One region of the Methylocystis sp. genome, then DNA from elsewhere that is predicted to be linked to it. Evidence: predicted binding sites of a transcription regulator. Region 1 holds the regulator's gene; each other region holds the start of a gene.
The links. The regulator PhoB, encoded in region 1, activates phosphate uptake and scavenging genes when phosphate is short. The targets are predictions, from matches to a motif close to TGTCATNNANCTGTCAT.

Region 1 (3,204 bases):
CACTGTCGCAGTTCTCGCCCTGTCGATCGCCGCGCGCACGTTAAGCGCCGGCCGGAGGAAATCGAAATGAACGCCGCCGTCCAATCTCCGAAAGAACCGCCGACAAAAGTTACGGTGCGCGGTCTTGATTTCTTTTACGGTGCCGATCGTTCGCTCAAGAACATCAGCCTGCCGCTCCACGCCAATAAGGTGACCGCCTTCATCGGTCCTTCGGGCTGCGGCAAGTCGACCTTGCTGCGGGTGATGAACCGCATGTACGACCTCTATCCCGGACAGCGGGCGGAGGGCGAGGTGCTCCTCGACGGCGAAAACATCCTCGACCCTGCGATCGACCTCAACGCCCTGCGGGCGCGCGTCGGCATGATTTTCCAGAAGCCGACGCCTTTCCCAATGTCGATCTATGAGAACATCGCCTTCGGCATTCGGCTCTATGAGAAACTGTCGCGCGCCGATCTCGACCAGCGCGTCGAAACGGCGCTGCGCGGCGCGGCGCTTTGGGACGAGGTCAAGGATAAGCTTCAGGCAAGCGGCCTTGGGCTTTCTGGCGGCCAGCAGCAGCGTCTCTGCATTGCCCGCAGCGTCGCCGTGCAGCCGGAAGTGATCCTGTTCGACGAGCCCTGTTCCGCGCTCGATCCGATCTCGACGGCGAAGGTCGAGGAGCTCATCGACGAGCTGACGAACCGCTACACGATCGCGATCGTTACGCACAACATGCAACAGGCGGTTCGCGTCTCCGATTACACCGCCTTCATGTATCTCGGCGAGCTCGTCGAGTTCGGCGAGACGGACGACGTGTTCAACAAGCCGAAAGAGAAGCGAACGCTCGACTATATCACCGGCCGTTTCGGCTAACAGCGACTCAAGGACGGCGCTCATGAGCGATCATATTGTCAAATCCTACGATCGGGATCTTGAGTCCCTCGGACGGCGCATCGCTGAAATGGGCGGCGTCGCCGAAAAAATGCTGGCGGAGGCGATGGACGCCCTGTCGAGCTTCGACGTCGACCTCGCCCATCGCGTTGTCTCCAGCGATCCGCGGCTCGACGCGCTTCAGCGCGAAATCGAGGAAAACGCCATTCTCACCATCGCGCGTCGTCAGCCGCTGGCGGTCGATCTGCGCGAATGCATCGCCGCGATCCGCATCTCCGGCGATATCGAACGCGTCGGCGATCTCGCGAAAAACATCGCCAAGCGAACGCTCAAGATCGTCTCGGAGGCCCGAGTCCCGCGCGCCATCGTCGGCCTGAAGTCGATGCATGAAGTCGCCGCGATGCAGCTTAAGGACGCGCTCGACGCCTACGCCTTGCGCGACACGGAGCGCGCGCACGCCGTGTGGCAGAATGATTCCGATCTCGACGCGCTCGAGGATTCCGTCTTCCGCGATCTTCTCACCTTCATGATGGAGGATCCGCGCAACATCTCCTTTTGCACCCATCTCCTGTTCTGTTCGAAGAATCTGGAGCGGATCGGCGATCACACGACCAATATTTCGGAAACAGTGATTTATCTCGTCACCGGAGAGTCGATGCCCACCGAACGACCGAAATCGCGCGTTCCCGATTTCGGCGTGAAGGATGAGGCGGCGCAATGAACGAAGTGACTTCCGTCGTACAGCGCAACGGCAAAAGCGATCGAGCGCCGCGCATCCTCGTCGTCGAGGACGAGACCTCGCTTGCGACGCTGCTTGTCTATAATCTCGAGGCTGAGGGCTACCAGGTCGAACATGTCGACAATGGCGACGAGGCGGAGCTGCGACTGGCCGAGTCGCCGCCCGATCTCGTCATTCTCGACTGGATGCTCCCGGGGGTGTCCGGTCTGGAAATCTGCCGGCGGCTGCGCGCCCGCGACAGCGCCAAGGACATGCCGGTGATCATGCTGACCGCCCGCGGCGAAGAGGGGGAGCGCGTGCGCGGGCTCTCGGTCGGCGCCGACGACTATGTCGTCAAGCCGTTTTCGACGCCGGAGCTGATGGCGCGGGTGCGCGCGCTGCTGCGCCGGGCGCGGCCCGAGCGCGTCGCCTCGCGGCTGACCCTCGGCGACATCGATCTCGATCGCGACACGCGTCGGGTGCGGCGGTCGGGGCGCGAAATTCACCTCGGACCGACCGAGTTCCGGCTGCTCGAATATTTCATGGAGAAGCCGGGCCGGGTATTCACGCGCGCGCAACTGCTCGACAGCGTCTGGGGCATGTCGGCGGAAATCGACGAGCGCACGGTGGACGTCCATGTCGGACGTCTGCGCAAGGCCATGATCCGCGGCCGCGAAAAGGATCCGATCCGCACGGTGCGCGGCGCCGGCTATTCCTTCGACGAAACCTTCGGCCACGAATGACCGCCGTCACGGCTTACGCGTAGCGCTGCGCCCTGAACTGATCGCGCGCGCGGCGGCGATCCTGGGCCGGCTGATAGGCGACGCGCGCATGATAAGCGCAGTATGGCCCGCCGCCGATGCTTGATTTGCCGCCGCAGAAGCGGAATTCCGCAGACGTCGGATCGCCCATCGGCCAACGGCACATGGATTCGCGCAGCTCCATGAGCGTGACGCGCTCCGACATCGGGATCACCACTTCTTCTTCAGGCGCATGCCGCGGCGCGGCCAGCGCATGTGGCGCGAAAGCAAGCGCGAGATTGCCGTGCGACGCGGTTCCGTTCATGCGCGGCTGCGTCTGACGGGGCGCCTTGGCGACCCGCGGCCGCTGCGCGCTGACCGTTTTGGCGCGCTCGGCGAGCCCGAGCCGGTGGATCTTGCCGATGACGGCGTTGCGCGTGATGCCCGGTCCGAGTTCAGCCGCCACTTGACTGGCGCTCAGCCCGTCGCTCCAGAGTTTGCGGAGCAGTTCGACGCGTTCGTCGGTCCATGACATTAGGCTTCTCCATTCTTTCGGGTCGAGCGCGGATCGGAGTCTGCCTCCGACCGTTGCGCAGGCCTGAAGCCCAGCCGCGATGTGACGCGCATCAACACTCGAGAGAACGCGCCCGAATTAACGATGCGGGCGCCGACTAGAAACTTTCTGTTTACTTTGAATCACGCGCGAGTCGCGCTGGCAAGCGCGCGCTCGCGTTCTCAACAGCCTTTCACAAAGACTGTTGCATGAGAGACTCACCCTTGCGCGACGGCGCGACGCGGCTTCGACGCTAGATCGCGCTGCGGTTGGACGGAATCGCCAAAGCGCAGATGACGCGACAGATTCCAAAAGCTTAGAGC
Region 2 (3,204 bases), on a different contig from region 1:
CGGATCTGGCGGCGGGGCTCGGCCGGCTCAAAGTCTCCTAAAGACGCCGCGCTTAGAATATATTCCAAACTTCCTATTTCCTGTGTGGCGAAGGTCGTTCGAAGGGAGAAGAGATATGGCGCCCGTTTCCCGGTTTGCCGCTTATGCTGGCGTCTGCGGGTGGTTGATTGCCGGCCTTGCGCCGGCGCTTGCCGCCAGCGGCCAGGACTTCCCGAACGTCACATGCGCCTGCAAGGGCTGCGGCCAGAACAAGTCCGACGTCATCGGCAAATGCCCAGATGTTTGCAAGGACAAGACGATCTACAACAAGGGCGACAAGGTCGTTCCCGCCGCGCCGGTCCGGGCCCGCCCTTCGCGAAGGGATAGAACCGCCAAAGCTGCCGAGCCGACGGAATTTTGCAAGGCCGCGCGCATGAAGCTGCCGAAGGGCTGGATGCGCGCCGATCCGCCGTCGACTCCGACGCGATAGGGCGGCGGCGAATTGCTTAGACCGTCGCTCTACGCGTTATTCTGCGCCGCCGCGCCACAGAAGGCGATCATTAGATCACGCAATTCGGGCTCTTCGACGAGATCGGCGGCGATGGCGCATTCGAACCAGCGGGTGGCGCGCTGGCTTTTCTCTGGCCATTTCTTACGCTGCAGTCGCACGCGAAGAGAGAACACCTCGACGCGGCAGTCGACGGTGGTCCCGCTCTTGAGGCGTTTCTCATAGCTAAAGTCGCCGAGCTTCACCTTATCGATCTTGCCAAGGAGTCCGGCTTCCTGCACCGCTTCGATCGCCGCAACGATATGCGGTTTGCGGCCCTTCATCGGCCAGCCCTTCGGAACGACCCAGCGCTTGGTGTCGCGCGAGGTGACCAGCATCACCTCCATCCGACCATTGGCGATTCGCCAGGGCAAGGCCGCATATTGCGTGCGTGGAACGGGGCTAGCGCCCTCGCGCTTCTTCTTGGGTTTCGGCGTCTTCATGCCACGAACCTCGCGAGCACATAGAACGCCGCAGCAAAAAAGGCGGCCATGGGCATGGTGACGACCGAGGCGACGACGATATCCTTTGCGACATTCCAGCGCGCCGCCGCGACGCGCCGCGACGCGCCAACGCCGATGAACGCGCCGGTAATCGTGTGCGTCGTCGACACGGGGATTCCCAATCCCGTCGCCAGGAACAAGGTAATGGCTCCTCCGGTCTCGGCGCAGAATCCCTGAATAGGAGTCAACCGCGTGATTCGCGACCCCATTGTGCGCACGATTCGCCAACCGCCAAACAAAGTTCCAAGGCCCATGGCGGCTTGACAGGCGATGACGACCCGAAAGGGCGCGTAAAATGCGCCGCGGAGCGCGCCATGCGCATAGAGGAGCGCGGCGATCACTTGCACGGGCCCTAGATATGCTCAACGATGCCGGAGACGCGATCGGCGCGGATGTCGCTGCGATCGAAGGGCGTGATGAATGTGCGGCGAACCCTGAGATGCGCCTCGCGCCTGGTGGCGTCGGCCTCATGCTCCTGGCGGCGGATTTCCTGAGCGCACAAAGCGACGCGCTCGCCGCCGTTCAACAATTCGCGCGACACATGCGCGCGAGCGACGAGCGTCTCCGCGTGGCGCTCGAATAGGTCGAAGAAGCGCTCCTCTCTCGGCATGAGCGCCTGGAACCAAGAAAGCATGGCGCTCTCGCCCCCGAATCTTCGTCATAAAACCGTCATACTCGGCTCGCGCACATAGCCGGGCGAACCTCGGCTGTAAAGCGGCGAGATGCTGGCGGCTGCGACTATTTCGCGCGCCGCTGCGTTTTGTTCCAAGCGAACGCGTCTTCCTGGGACAGAGAAACGCTTGCATCTTTCGGCGCGAATCTGCGGGGCAGCACGTTGCGAAGGCGCGCGCGGATGTGGCGCGAGGCGCGGCTGAGGCTGACCAGACTGGAGCCGCTATATATGAACGCGCCATTCTGTCCAATGACGACGTCGCCGTCCCGCAATGTTGGGTCTCTGCGCGAAAGCCTCAGAAAGTAATTGTGAGACGTGGCCGGATCGTTGCAGGAACATCCCGCCGTCAATTTATCCCGAAAGCTGAAAGCGACCGGCAGCGCCGAATAGCGACCGCCCTTGGCGTTGCGCGCATCCTCGATGCTTTCGCCCTCATAGAGCTCAACGCGCGCCGACGGACAGGCGAGTTCGCACGAATGCTGGCCGGAGACCAGCGAAGACTTGATCAAAGGAAAATAATAGCCGTCGCAGGCGCGCACGCAATAGCCGCCGCCCGACATCGAATCTTCCTCGGCGTGCGCCTCTGGAGCCCTGTCGCGCCGAATAGCGGCCTTCGGCGCCCGAGGCCGCGGACGCGGATGCGTAACGCGCCCGGACCGGCGCGCCGGATAGGCCGAATACGGCTCCGGTCCAAAGAGGTCATCGAAAAAATCGCCTTGCGCCAAAGTGTCGAGGGGCGAAACGAGCGCCGCCGCCATAGCTAGAAGGCCGGCGATTCTTCTCGCGCCCAGGCGGTTGAGTCGCATCTGCCTGTCCTCGTCGACTTTAACTTCGACTGGCGACCCCGGCAGGATTCGAACCTGCGACCTACTGCTTCGAAGGCAGTTGCTCTATCCGGCTGAGCTACGGAGCCGTCGACGGCGCAGCTTACGCCGCATACCGTATCACCACGGTGAATGCGGCGCCAGACGACGTCCGACAGGGGAGTCATATATGGCGACCCCGGCAGGATTCGAACCTGCGACCTACTGCTTAGAAGGCAGTTGCTCTATCCGGCTGAGCTACGGGGCCGAAGATGACTCAATGCGTCCAGAGTCCGATGCGGCTGGTTTTGAAATTATCTGAATAGGATACGCCGCGACGCGCCGCGAGATTGGGCCTTGGCTCCTCGACGCGATAGGCGAGGCCGTTGCGCTCGGCGTAAGCGATCGCCTCTTCCTTCGTCGCGAATTTGAGTCTGACCTGCTGGCGCATGTCGCCGGAGCTCGTCCAGCCCATGAGCGGCTCGATGCTGCGCGGCAGTTCCGGCTCGAAGTCGAGGCGCCACAAATCGGAGCCGGGACCGGATTGAGTGGCGCTCGGCGCGGGAAGATAGATGCGTGCGGTCATATGGCCTCGTCTCTGGAGCTGCGCGCCAAGGCGCGTTGTGACTATGCGCGGCGACGTTCGCGCTGGTCGGGGCAGCAGGATTCGAACCTGCGACCTGAAGTACCCAAAACTTC
Region 3 (3,204 bases), on a different contig from region 1:
TCCTGCATCTCGGATAGGCGCGCGAAGCCGACCTCAACCGCAAGATCGCCGCGCGCGATCATCACCGCCGTGGGATGACGCGCCGCCGACTGGACGATCAACGCTGGGAGGTTGCGGATGGCGAGCGGCGTTTCGATCTTCAGGACAAGCGCTTGCGCAGGCTTTTCGCCGCGCCGCGCGGCAAGTTCGGCCTGCAGGAGAATCACGTCTTCCGCCCGCTGAACGAAGGAAAAGCCGACGATATCCGCCGAACGCGCCACGAGGTCGAGATCGGCGATATCCTTCTTGGTGAGCGGCGGGAGTTCGAGGTCGATCGAGGGAAGGTTGACGCCCTTGTCCGGCTTCAGCCGCATGCCTTTCGTCCGCGCCGCAATAATTTCGATCTCCACGCCCTCGTCATCCACCGCGACGATGCGCCCTGTCGCCTTGCCGTCGTCAAAAGAAATCTCCGCGCCTGGGCGCAGTTGCGAAACGACTTGCGGAAAATTTAGCGAAAAGGCGACGGGGCCGCCGCGCTCGTCAAGGCGGGCGACAAGACGCGGACGCTCCCCCGGATGCAGGCGGTAGTGCTCCGGGGCGCGCACCGCCTCTATCCGAAGCTTCGGCCCCGCAATGTCCATCAGAACCCGGCAGGGCCGGTCGAGACGCCGCGAGGCGGCTCGGACGTTGTCGATCATCTGGCTCCATGCCGCAACGTCGTCATGGGCGCAATTGATGCGGGCGCAATCCATGCCGGCGTCGATCAGCGCCGCGACGAGGCTCGCATCGGTCGCGGCTTCGCTCGGCAGCGTCGCCATGATGCGCGTCTGGCGCACGCCCCCGCTGTCGCCAAAGATTTGGTCGCAGGCGCGGATCAGCGCATCCTCGCCCGCGCGCATCGCTTCGCGCGGAGGATAGGCCGCTTCTTCCCCGCACAGCCTGCGCAGCGTCGTCAGCAGCGCGTCGAGCGCCGTCATGACATCCGCTTCGCTGCGGCCGAGCGAAGACAGCCCGTAAGCGGAAAGGCGCAGCTGCAGCGCGATCAGATCATGGCTGCGGAGCGCGAGATAATGGGCGAGATTGCGCGCGCCCTCGCCGCTAACGCCCCAGTCCAGGCGGCGCGTCTCGCTTTCGCGCGCCACGGCGTCGCGCAGCGCGGCGACCTCGTCTCGGATTTGGCGCAGCTCAAAGGTTGCGTCCTCGGCCTTCAGGCCCACGTCTATAACTGTCTCATCGCTTGCCATGAGCGCCATCTGCCCGAGACACGACGACAGATTTATAACATCTGCCTGCGCACCGGTGCGGCAATCTTGCCATGCCCCGCGCCGGCCTCTATAACCGCCGCCGGCGCCTGCGTTTCCGACACCCCTGGAGGCGAGCAGCGCCTTTTCTTTTGACTTGAAGGACACCGACATGGCCGAGACCAAGAAGCTCGCGGCCGCGGTGCGCAGCGGGACAGGCAAGGGGGCCGCCCGCAGCGTTCGCCGTGAAGGCCGCATTCCAGCAGTGCTCTACGGGGGCGGCGAAGCGCCGCAGCCGCTCTCGCTCGACAAGAAGAGCGTCTCCCAGCTCATCTTCGCGGGGCATTTCCTCACGACGATTTTCGAGCTCGACATCGACGGCAAGAAGGAGCGCGCCATCCCGCGCGACTATCAGCTCGACGTCGTCAAGGACACGCCGATCCATGTCGATTTTCTGCGCCTGAGGCCCGGCTCGCGCCTGCGCGTCAATGTCCCCGTGCATTTCATCAACCAGGAAGCCTCGCCCGGATTAAAGCGCGGCGGCGCGCTCAACATCGTCTTCCATACGGTGGAGATGTGGGTGCCGGCCGACAATATTCCGGAAGCGATCACCGCCGACCTGACCGGCACGGACTTCAACGATTCGCTGCATATTTCGGCGATCCCGTTGCCCCAGGGCTGCAAGCCGACGAATCCCGACAAGGATTTCACCGTGGCCAGTCTGACGCCGCCGGCCGGCGGCGGCGCGGCAGAGGAGGCTCCAGCAGCGGCGGCTGCGCCAGCGGCGGCTCCCGCCAAGGACGAAAAGAAGAAGTAACGGCGTAAATCTGCCGTGTTAATGGCCGGGTTCGCCCGGCCATTTTTATGTCATACGAATTCCGCCTGATCCGTTCGCTTGGACCTTGTCATTCCCGGCAGGCCAAAGGCCTGACCAGGAATCCGGAGTCAATCCAAGAACGCTGGTCTTGCTCTGGATTCCCGATCGCGCTTCGCGCGTCGGGAATGACAGACCCCGAGCCGTTCAAACCGATGTCGTATCAGAGGCTGAAAAATGCTGCTCCTCGTCGGACTCGGCAATCCTGGCCGCGCTTACGCCAGGAATCGACACAATGTCGGCTTCATGGCGCTCGAAGCGATCGCGAAGCGGTATGGCTTCCCGCAGGCGCGGGCGCGGTTTCAGGGCCTCGTCAGCGAGGGGACGATCGGCGGCGAACGCGTCATGCTGCTGGAGCCGCAAACTTACATGAACGAAAGCGGCCGTTCGGTCGGCGAAGCGGCGCGCTTTCACAAGATCGGCCTCAACGAGATCGTCGTCATCCACGACGAACTCGATCTCGCGCCGGCCAAATGCCGGATCAAAACAGGCGGCGGCGGCGCAGGACATAACGGGCTGCGCTCGATCACCGCGCATATCGGCAATGACTACAAGCGCCTGCGGCTCGGCATCGGCCACCCCGGCGACAAGGTGCTCGTTCACTCTTATGTGCTGAGCGATTTCGCCAAGAGCGAGGAGCCCTGGGTGAGCGCGCTCTGCGAGGCGATCGCCGATAACGCCGCGCTGCTCGTCAAGGGCGACGACGCCGGCCTGCAGAACAAGCTCCATCTCGCCTTGGACGCGAAAGGCTTCAGCGCGGTGAAGCGGGTGGGCGAGACATGAGGCGCAAAGGCGCTTCGCTCCGCTCTTTCCAAGCGCAAATGATCGGTCGCTGATCATCGCCCCTCACTCGTCGATGAAGCCGGAATGAACGGCGATTTCAGCGCCGGTTCAGTGGGCGCGTCGTAGACAGTTCAGGGGCAAAAAAGGGATGCAAAATTCCCTCATCGGAGACTAGCCATGAAACTCACGACGATACTGGCTCTCGGCGCCCTTCTCGCTGCGCCGATGGTGATTCATTCGAGCGCCGCCTTCGCAGCCGCCGGCTCAAACGAACCGACCGCCGTCGAAACGGCCAAGACGCCGCAAGCGAAGCACAAGGCCACAAAG
Region 4 (3,204 bases), on a different contig from region 1:
GACGCGGCTTCGGCGCGCCGGGCGCTCGAATGCGCTGGCGCGCAATACCGAAAGGCGTCGGCGCGATCGGATGAGCTCGGCGCGGCGGTCGCCGCGATCAGTCTCACGACGGAGCGCCTCGCCGCTGAGTCGGACGCTTCATGCGCCCGAGCGGCCGACGCCATAGCTGATCACTGGGCGCGCGCTGAGAGTCTCGCCGATGCGCGAAGCGAACGCGCGCGCCTTCTCAACGGCGAAGCGACGGCCGCGCATCGCGGCCGTATCGAGGGCCGCGACAGGGCGGCTGTTCGGCAGCGCGAGGAAGCGCGCGAAGGATTGGCTGAAGCGCAGCAAGCGAAGGCCGCATGTGAGGCGAGTCTTTCTCATCACGCCAGCGCTGAAGAGGCTGCGACGACTCGCGCCGAGGAGGCGCGGTCGGCTTTTGCGGCGGCGCGCGAAGCCGCTGGTTTCGATGAGGCGACGGCGGCGCAGCTTCTTGCGATATCGGGCGAAGGGCTGGTGGAGCTGCGGCGCGCCGTTCAGACGGCGGAAGCTGAGCGATCGGCGGCCGAGGTTGCAGTGACGGAGCGGCAGACGGACCTTGAGGCAGCGCGCGCCGTCGCGCCGGCCGAGATATCGCGTGAGGCGCTCGCCGACCAGGAGAAGGTCGTCTCCAGCCGTCTTGACGAATTATCAGCGCGGCTCGGCGCGTTGCGCGAGCGTCGCGCGAGAGACGATGAGGCGCGCGAACGCGCCGCCGCGCTGGGCGAGGAGTTCGAAGCGGCGTGCACAAAGGCCACGCTCTGGAGCGAGATCAGCGAAGCCATCGGCTCGGCGAGCGGCGACAAGTTCCGCCGTTTCGCCCAGGCCGCGACGCTGGAGCATCTTGTCGCCCTCGCCAATCAGCGGCTGAAGCTGCTCGCGCCGCGATACGCTCTCGAGCGCTCGGGCGAGGCCGGCGCGCTTGGCCTCCAGATCGTCGATCGCGATCTTGGCGACGAGCGCCGCTCGACGCGCTCGCTTTCGGGCGGAGAGCGCTTTCTCGCGTCGCTGGCGCTCGCGCTGGCGCTGGCTGGCCTGGAAGGGCGCAATTCCTTCGTCGACACGCTGTTCATCGACGAAGGCTTCGGCGCGCTGGATTCGGCGACCCTCGACATCGCTGTCGACGCGCTGGAGACGCTGCAGGGGCAGGGGAGGCGGGTTGGCGTGATCAGTCACGTCGATTCCCTGCAGCAGCGGATCGCGACGAAAATCTGTGTCGAGCGCCGTGGCGGGGGCGTCAGCGTCGTCCGGCTGCGCGCGCCGGAACAGGGATAAGATTCGCCCGCTCCAGGCGCTGAAATTTGGAAACGAGATCGAGAAAAAAAAGACTTGGCTGTGACCTGAGAGCCACAAAAAACAAGGATCAATCGAAAAAACTGTTGCAGCGGCGCCACAAGCCCTTGCTCTTGCATCGTCACATTCCGTCCACCGCCACAATTGTCACGGCTCTGTCATCCAGCGTCGGCTTCACTGTCGCCCGAAAGTTAACCGGGGGACTAAACCTATGAAACTTGGAGTTGGACAACGCGCGCTCGCCATCGCAGCGTTCGGCTTATTTACAACGGCTTCGGCTATTCCGGCCGCGGCTGACACCGCGACCGAAATCCGCGAATTGAAGGAGCGGCTGAAGCAGCTCGAGGCGATGGTCGCCAAGCAGAATGTCGCGGTGAAGCGGGCGACGAATGTCGCGAACGCCGCTCAGGCGCATGTCAGCAAGGACGGCCACGGCCATCGGCCGCCGCCGCCGGTCTTCGTCAGCTTCAGGAACGGCCTGTTCGTCGAGACCGAGGACAAGGCCTACAGCTTCAAAGTCGGCGGCCGCGTCCAGGTTGACGGCGGCGGCATCAACACGCCGATCGGCCTTGCGCCCAACTATGGTTACAAGGGCCAGGCAGGCATCCGTCGCGCGCGTCTCGAAGTTGAAGGCGTTGCCGCGAAAATCTGGTTCTACAAGCTGCAATATGACTTTGCCGGCTCGGGGTTAGCCGGCATCCGCGACGCTTATATCGGACTGAAGGTTCCGAACAGCGAACTTCCCTACGCCACCAGTCCAGTGTGGATCCACGTCGGCTCGACGTACGAGCCGTTCAGCCTGGACGCGATGAACTCATCGAAATATATCGATTTCATCGAGCGCCCGATGTCGGTCCCGGGCTTCGCCCCCTTCCGTCATATTGGCGTCTCCGCCGCGAGTCACGGCGACAACTGGACGGCCAGGGCGGGCGTTTTCACGGCGAGCTTCGAGGACGCCAACTTTGCTCCCACTTTGATCAGCGCTCCGGCGACTTTCTGGGCGCCGGTGCCACGCGGCGGCGGTCAGTATTTCGATGTGACCGGCCGTTTGACTTATGCCCCGATTAAAACCGAGCATGAGGTTCTCCATCTCGGCGTCGCCGGTCGTTATCACCAGCCGAATGACGCCACTGGAGCCAGCGATGACCGCATGCTGCGCGTCGGCAACCGCGAGCGTTCTGAGGCGAACATCCTCGGCATGCAAACGCTGGGCACGCCCGACCTTTCTTGCGGCTCCAGTGGGTTCCCGCTTGGCGGAATTCCTGGGAACGCTGTTTTCAGCAACACAGCCAATGTCGGTGGCGTGCCGGGCAAATGCGTCAACAATGAAGTCCAGTACGGCTTCGAACTGGCCGCCGCGTGGGGACCGCTCTCGTTCCAGGGCGAATATATCGGCATGCAGGTCAACCGTAACCCCAGCAAAATGCTGCAGTCGGCGATCCTGGGCAACTTTACGCCGGGCGGCTCCTCGGCCTATTTCAACGGTTTCTATGGATACGGTCAGTGGTACATCACCGGCGAGGAGCGCGCCGAAGCATACAGCGTGAAGGACAAGAATGGCGCGTCCTTCGAGCAGATCAAAATTCTCCACCCCTTCAGCAAGGGCGGTCCTGGCGCTATCAGCGTCGCCGCGCGATACAGCGCGATGAATCTCAACAGCGGTCGCTGGTCGGGTTCGGGCCTCTACAACATGCTGACCTTTAGCCAGTTCGTCTTGCAGAATAATAACGCTACCGCGGTGATCGCCAATCAGGCGGGCATCGCCGGCGGCCGCCAGGAGAACACGACTTTAGGCATCAACTGGTATCCGGACAATGGCTTCCACTTCCAGGCCAACTGGACTCATGTGCTGCATTGGTCCGCTCCGCTGCAAGGACCCTCTGCGTTGGG

Region 2: the regulator PhoB is predicted to act here: its motif matches at 1,686-1,702, upstream of AB7I51_RS02970 (DUF47 domain-containing protein).
Region 3: the regulator PhoB is predicted to act here: its motif matches at 1,247-1,263, upstream of AB7I51_RS09270 (pyruvate kinase).
Region 4: the regulator PhoB is predicted to act here: its motif matches at 1,460-1,476, upstream of AB7I51_RS05255 (OprO/OprP family phosphate-selective porin).

What each region holds. Positions count from the first base shown of each region.
Region 1 covers NZ_JBFWVN010000001.1:134,967-138,170, reverse strand. Annotated here, with positions in the region: gene pstA (phosphate ABC transporter permease PstA) at 1-70, shown strand, start outside; gene pstB (phosphate ABC transporter ATP-binding protein PstB) at 67-852, shown strand; gene phoU (phosphate signaling complex protein PhoU) at 875-1,591, shown strand; gene phoB (phosphate regulon transcriptional regulator PhoB) at 1,588-2,331, shown strand; gene AB7I51_RS00680 (GcrA family cell cycle regulator) at 2,345-2,863, opposite strand.
Region 2 covers NZ_JBFWVN010000003.1:114,681-117,884, forward strand. Annotated here, with positions in the region: gene metC (cystathionine beta-lyase) at 1-41, shown strand, start outside; gene AB7I51_RS02955 (hypothetical protein) at 116-469, shown strand; gene AB7I51_RS02960 (NUDIX hydrolase) at 499-969, opposite strand; partial or broken gene AB7I51_RS02965 (anion permease) at 966-1,370, opposite strand; gene AB7I51_RS02970 (DUF47 domain-containing protein) at 1,382-1,663, opposite strand; gene AB7I51_RS02975 (DUF2865 domain-containing protein) at 1,768-2,508, opposite strand; tRNA gene AB7I51_RS02980 (tRNA-Arg) at 2,539-2,615, opposite strand; tRNA gene AB7I51_RS02985 (tRNA-Arg) at 2,697-2,773, opposite strand; gene AB7I51_RS02990 (ETC complex I subunit) at 2,783-3,091, opposite strand; tRNA gene AB7I51_RS02995 (tRNA-Pro) at 3,155-3,204, opposite strand, start outside.
Region 3 covers NZ_JBFWVN010000023.1:35,523-38,726, forward strand. Annotated here, with positions in the region: gene AB7I51_RS09270 (pyruvate kinase) at 1-1,196, opposite strand, end outside; gene AB7I51_RS09275 (50S ribosomal protein L25/general stress protein Ctc) at 1,393-2,037, shown strand; gene pth (aminoacyl-tRNA hydrolase) at 2,272-2,877, shown strand; gene AB7I51_RS09285 (hypothetical protein) at 3,055-3,204, shown strand, end outside.
Region 4 covers NZ_JBFWVN010000008.1:44,930-48,133, reverse strand. Annotated here, with positions in the region: gene AB7I51_RS05260 (AAA family ATPase) at 1-1,296, shown strand, start outside; gene AB7I51_RS05255 (OprO/OprP family phosphate-selective porin) at 1,526-3,204, shown strand, end outside.